Regions from separate parts of the Streptomyces sp. NPDC054841 genome, predicted to be linked through region 2. Evidence: riboswitches for the same ligand, from Rfam matches in the RefSeq annotation. Region 2 holds a riboswitch; the other holds the start of a gene.
The links. Region 2 has a riboswitch for S-adenosylmethionine ahead of thrC (threonine synthase). Riboswitches for the same ligand answer to the same signal wherever they lie in the genome.
Positions count from the first base shown of each region.

Region 1: linked by a shared signal. The riboswitch ahead of ACWGI8_RS25485 (aminotransferase class V-fold PLP-dependent enzyme) and the one ahead of thrC (threonine synthase) in region 2 are both predicted to bind S-adenosylmethionine.

Region 1 is NZ_JBSGZO010000213.1:305-3,506, reverse strand. Features, by position in the region: gene qcrB (cytochrome bc1 complex cytochrome b subunit) at 1-254, shown strand, start outside; gene trpD (anthranilate phosphoribosyltransferase) at 382-1,446, shown strand; SAM riboswitch class IV at 1,639-1,756, shown strand; gene ACWGI8_RS25485 (aminotransferase class V-fold PLP-dependent enzyme) at 1,961-3,202, shown strand, end outside.
Region 2 is NZ_JBSGZO010000072.1:21,550-24,751, reverse strand. Features, by position in the region: partial or broken gene ACWGI8_RS13200 (DUF7927 domain-containing protein) at 1-77, opposite strand, end outside; gene ACWGI8_RS13195 (glucosyl-3-phosphoglycerate synthase) at 161-1,156, opposite strand; SAM riboswitch class I at 1,274-1,429, shown strand; gene thrC (threonine synthase) at 1,423-2,733, shown strand; gene ACWGI8_RS13185 (MoaD/ThiS family protein) at 2,730-3,005, shown strand.

The sequences.
Region 1 (3,202 bases), on a different contig from region 2:
TGCCGCACGGTGAGTTCGTCGAGGTCCACGAGCCGCTGACGCAGGAGGCCCTGCACACGCTCACGGCGCACGAGCAGTACGAGCCGCTCGAGATCGGCCCGACGGTCGACGAGAACGGTGTCGAGCGCAAGGTGCCGCTCACGCAGAAGCTCCGGGCGAGGCTCAGCAAGGGCTACTACGGCGAGGGGAACCAGATTCCCAAGCCGACCGCCGAGGAGTTCAAGGAGATCACGAGCGGCCACGGCCACCACTGATCCCACCCACTGATCGCAGCGATCGCCACGGCAGGAGCCCCGTCCACTCGATGGACGGGGCTCTTTGCCGTCCCCCCGCGCTCGATAGGGTGGTGGCATTCCTATACGTACGGACCCAGGAGCGACCATGAGCGCTGTGACCCCCGCAGGAGGCACTACCGCGGCGGGCCTTTCCTGGCCCGGGGTACTGGACTCCCTGCTGTACGGCCGCGACCAGAGCGCGGAAGCCACCGCGTGGGCCATGGACCGGATTCTGCGGGGCGAGGCCACCGACGCCCAGATCGCCGGGTTCGCCGTCGCGCTGCGGGCCAAGGGCGAGACGGTCGAGGAGATCTCCGGTCTCGTACGAACGATGTACGCCCATGCTCGGGTGATCGACGTCCCAGGGGCGACCGTCGACATCGTGGGCACCGGCGGCGACGGCGCGAAGACCGTCAACATCTCGACGATGTCCGCGATCGTCGTGGCCGGCACCGGCGCGAAGGTCGTCAAGCACGGCAACCGTGCCGCGTCCAGCGCGAGCGGCGCCTCGGACGTCCTGGAGAAGCTCGGCGTCAATCTGGAACTGACGCCGGAGCGGGTGGCCGAGGTCGCGGAGGAAGCGGGGATCACCTTCTGCTTCGCCGTGAAGTTCCACCCCGCGCTGCGGCATGTGGCCGCTGCGCGCAAGGAGCTCGGAATCCGTACGACGTTCAACTTCCTGGGGCCGCTCACCAACCCCGCCCGGGTGAAGGCCCAGGCCACGGGCGTCGCCGATGCCCGGATGGCGCCGATCATGGCCGGAGTGCTCGCCGAGCGGGGATCCAGCGCGCTCGTCTTCCGCGGTGATGACGGCCTGGACGAGCTCACCACGACCGCGACCTCCCGGGTGTGGATCGTCCGGGACGGCGCGGTGCGCGAGGAGGCCTTCGACCCCCGGGACGTGGGCATCGAGCTGGTCCCGGTCGAAGCGCTGCGCGGCGCGGACGCCTCGTACAACGCGGATGTCGCCCGCCGGCTCCTCGCCGGTGAGTCCGGCCCGGTGCGGGACGCGGTCCTGCTGAACTCGGCGGCGGCGCTGGCCGCGCTGGAGCCGGGCGGGGGCACTCTGGTGGAGCAACTCCGGGCCGGGATCGCGAAGGCCGCGGAGTCCATCGACTCCGGGGCGGCGAAGCAGGCGCTGGACCGCTGGGTGGCGGTGAGCAACGCGTAACGCCCGGCGGCGGGCGTGCTGGTGCGGGGTCTGTGCGGGCACGGGCCCCGCACCCTTGCGTGCGGGAAGCCATGGCGAGTCGTGGGGCCGTGGGGAGCTGCCGGGAAGTCGCGGTGAAGTCGCGGGCGAGTGACGTCCCGGTATCCGGACACGAGTTGCGCGAGGGCGATCAGCTGGCATAGCTTCGCGACAGGTCATGAGTGACAGCGATTACGGCCCCGGCCCGCTGTCCGGCAACCCTCCGTCCGTGGCGGGGTGCCCCGGGTGAAGACCAGGCCGTGGGCAGCGAGGTCCGCGGCAAGCGCGGACCCCTTGCAACCCCTGGGGTCCTGGTCCTCAAGGGAGCAGTCTCGTGAGCAAGCGAATGCGATAGGGCGCGAAGCCCCTCACTTCAATTCCCTCCGTACGGTGACCGCCGTGCGTCGAGGCAACCCCCGTACGCGGAGCGCCGGTTGGGCCGCTGCCGCACGGGTTCTTGAAGCCGATTCGCCTTTTCCTGCCGGGAGATACCGCCATGTCCGCATGCCCGAACACCGCCGAAGCCACTGCCACCGCCGCCGCCACTGTCACCGCCCCCTCTGCTGTCACCGCCCCCGCCCCCTCTGCTGTCGTCGCCACCGACGCCGACCCCTGCTGTGCCGCCCCGCTGCCGGTACTCGGCCGGGACGTCACCGTGCCGCTCGTGACCGGCGGCGAGGTCACGTATGCCGCCCTCGACTACGCGGCGAGCGCGCCGGCGCTGCAGCGGGTGTGGGACGACGTTGCCGCGTACGCCCCGTACTACGGCAGCGTGCACCGCGGCGCCGGGTATCTCTCGCAGCTCTCCACGGACCTGTTCGAGAACAGCCGTGTGGCGGTGCACGAGTTCCTCGACTGCCGGGACGGCGACCAGGTCGTCTTCACCCGCTCGACCACCGACTCGCTCAACCTGCTGGCCGCCGTACTCCCCGCCGACTGCCAGGTGTTCGTCTTCGAGACCGAGCACCACGCCTCGCTGCTGCCGTGGAGGGACGCCCGCGTGACGTACCTCGACGCGCCGCGCACGCCGGGCGAGGCGGTGCGAACCCTGGAGCTGGCCCTCGCCGACCGTGACCCCTACGGCCCCGCGCTGGTCTGCGTGACCGGCGCGTCCAATGTCACCGGGGAGCTCTGGCCGGTACGCGAACTCACGGCCGCCGCCCACGCCCACGGCGCGCGCATCGTGCTGGACGCCGCGCAGCTCGCGCCGCACCACCCCGTCTCGGTGAAGGACCTGGACGTCGACTGGGTCGCCTTCTCCGGGCACAAGCTGTACGCCCCGTTCGGCTCGGGTGTGCTCGCCGGGCGCGCGGACTGGCTGCAGAAGGCGGAGCCGTACCTGGCCGGTGGCGGTGCCTCGAAGAAGGTCGCGCGACGCAACGACGGTGGCGTGGAAGTGGACTGGCACACCACCGCCGCCCGCCACGAGGCCGGTTCGCCGAACGTCATCGGCGTCTACTCGATCGCGTCCGCGTGCAAGGCGCTGACGGAAGCCGGTTTCGACGCGCTCGTCGCGCGCGAGCGGCATCTGATCGCGAAGGTCCGCGAGGGCCTGGCGGAGGTGCCGGAAGTCAAGATCCTGTCGCTGTTCGGCGACGACGCACCGCGCGTCGGTGTCATCTCCTTCGTGGTGGAGGGCTGGAACAGCTCCCACTTCGCCGCCGCGCTGTCCGCCGAGTACGGCATCGGCGTACGGGACGGCCTCTTCTGCGCCCACCCGCTGGTCCGCACCCTGCTC
Region 2 (3,202 bases):
GCGGTCGGCCCGGCCATTCCGGTCGAGACGGTGGTGACGGTCGCGACGACCGTCAGGGCCCCGACGAAACGGGGCAACCTGGAATTCTGGCGCCAAGCGCCCATGAGTCTCGCATAGCCCATAAATGCGAAATTTAGACAATCTGACTGGCTGTGCCCGGCTACGCCGCGCCCGTGTTACGCCGCCCGGCCCGCTTCGCATACTCCGCGTACTCGGGGATTTCCACCATCGGCGGCCGCTCCTCGGTGTCCACCGGATGGGTCCGCGGTACGAACCCGTCCTCGCCGCGCTCGAACTGGGTCAGCGCCGGACGCACCAGATGACCCCGGGACAACCGCAGTTGGGCCGTACGGTAGATCGCCGCCGCCATCCGGCCCAGCGCCTGGCTGTCCTGGTGCCGGTGCAGCCGTACGCCCACGTCCACCTGTGCCAGCGCGTCCAGGCCCACCGTGTGCAGCGCGTCCACCAGCAGCCCGAGCTCCACCCCGTACCCCACCGGGAACGGCAGCCGCTCCAGCAGCGAGCGCCGCGCCGCGTACTCACCGCCGAGCGGCTGGACGAACCCGGCCAACTGCGGCCAGTGCAGATTGAGCAGCGGCCGCGCCACCAGCTCCGTCACCCGGCCGCCCTGCCCGGTCCTGCCGGAGGCGGGCGCGTCGACATCGGTGGTCCCGAGCGGCCGCTCGTACATCGCCTTCACGAACTGCACGTCCGGCTCGGTCAGCAGCGGGCCGATGATCCCGGAGACGAAGTCCGCGGAGAACTCCCTCAGGTCCGCGTCCACGAAGCAGACGATGTCGCCGCCGGTCACCAGCAGCGAGCGCCACAGCACCTCGCCCTTGCCGGGCAGCGCCGGTATGCGCGGGAGTATCGCGTCCCGGTGCACCACGCGTGCCCCGGCCGCCGCGGCGACCTCGGCGGTACGGTCCGTCGACCCCGAGTCGACGACCACCAGCTCGTCCACGAGCGGGACCGCCTCCGACATCAGCTCGCGCCGGATCACGGCGACGATCTCCCCGACCGTCGCCTCCTCGTTCAGAGCAGGGAGCACCACGCTGACCGTGGTGCTCTGCTTGGCGGCCAGTAGCTGGTCCAGGGGGCGGTCCGCCACCGACCAGGACCGCCGGGCCAGCCAGCGCTCCACCTCTTCCAGCACGTGATCTCCATCTCGCGGATCGGACGACCATCTCAAGCGTCCGGGGGTTCGGTTACAGTCTTGAACAACGCGAACGGCCGTCGCATGTCGGGGGTCCTCTCGCGAACAACCGAATACCGCTCATCCAGAGGGGCAGAGGGACACGGCCCGTTGAAGCCCCGGCAACCCTCCAGCCGGTTCTCGTCGCACGTCATACGACACTCGCGCGGGGCCCCGGCTAGGGAAGGTGCCAATTCCGTCTCGTGGCGAGATGCGCCGCGAGGAAGATGAGGAGAAAGGGCCTCGCCTCCATGGCTGTGCAGACCGTTGCCACCACCACCGACTCTGTTGATCTCGGCCCCGCCTCCGGGCTCTCCTGCCGCGAATGCGGCGAGCGGTTCGCGCTCGGCCCGATCTTCGCCTGCGAGATCTGTTTCGGGCCGCTCGAAGTCGCGTACGACCTGCCGAGCGGCGACCCGGAAGCCCTGCGCAAGCGGATCGAGAACGGCCCCGAGAACATCTGGCGCTATGCGCCGCTGCTCCCCGTCCCCGCCGACGTGGCGAGCAAGCCGAACCTGAACCCGGGCTGGACCAAGCTCGTCAAGGCCGACAACCTCGCCCGCGAGCTGGGCGTCGACACCGGCAAGCTCTTCGTCAAGGACGACTCCGGCAACCCGACGCACTCCTTCAAGGACCGGGTCGTCGCCCAGGCCCTGGAGGCCGCCCGCGCCTTCGGCTACACCACGCTCTCCTGCTCCTCCACCGGCAACCTGGCGGGCGCGGTCGGCGCCGCCGCCGCCCGGGCCGGCTTCCGCTCCTGCGTGTTCATCCCGCACGACCTGGAGCAGGGCAAGGTCGTCATGGCCGCCGTCTACGGCGGCGAGCTCGTCGGTATCGAGGGCAACTACGACGACGTCAACCGCTTCTGCTCCGAGCTCATCGGCGACCCGGCGGGCGAGGGCTGGGGCTTCGTCAACGTCAATCTGCGCCCGTACTACGGCGAGGGGTCGAAGACGCTCGCGTACGAGATCTGCGAGCAGCTCGGCTGGCGGATCCCCGACCAGATCGTCATCCCCATCGCCTCCGGCTCCCAGCTCACCAAGATCGACAAGGGTCTGCAGGAGCTGATCAAGCTGGGCCTCGTCGAGGACAGGCCCTACAAGATCTTCGGCGCCCAGGCCGAGGGCTGCTCCCCGGTGTCCGTGGCCTTCAAGGCCGGCCACGACGTGGTCAGGCCGCAGAAGCCCGACACCATCGCGAAGTCCCTGGCGATCGGCAACCCGGCCGACGGCCCGTACGTCCTGGACATCTGCCGGCGCACCGGCGGAGCCGTCGAGGACGTCACCGACGAGCAGATCGTGGACGCGATCAAGCTGCTGGCCCGCACGGAGGGCATCTTCACGGAGACCGCCGGCGGCACGACGCTCGGCGTGGCGAAGAAGCTGATCGAGGCAGGCGTCATCGACCCGTCCCTCACCACGGTCGTCGTCAACACGGGTGACGGCCTGAAGACCCTCGACGCGGTGGCCCCCACGACGGGTATGTCCGCTGTCATCCGCCCCAACCTGGACTCTTTCCGAGAGGCTGGCCTCGCATGAGCGTCAACGTCCGCATCCCCACCATCCTCCGCACCTACACCGGCGGCCAGGCCGAGGTCCCGGCGGAGGGCGTGACCCTCGCCGAGGTCATCGCCGACCTGGAGAAGAACCACGCGGGCATCGCGGCGCGGGTTCTCGACGACCAGGGCAAGCTGCGCCGTTTCGTGAACGTGTACGTCAACGACGACGACGTCCGCTTCGAGCAGGGCCTGGAGACGGCCACGCCGGACGGCGCGGGCGTCTCGATCATCCCGGCCGTCGCCGGAGGCTGACCATTCAGCGCAGTGCCGGAGGCTGACCATCCGGCACGGAGGCTGACCATCCGGCACAGTTCCGGAGGCTGACCGTCGGGCGCCGTGCCGGAGCCGTGATCGCCACGCATTGTTAACAGAATTGCCCCCTCCGCAAGCTAAGCGGAGGGGGCAATTCTGCATGGTTGAGCGCGGTAGAGTTGGGAAGTCCCCTCCAC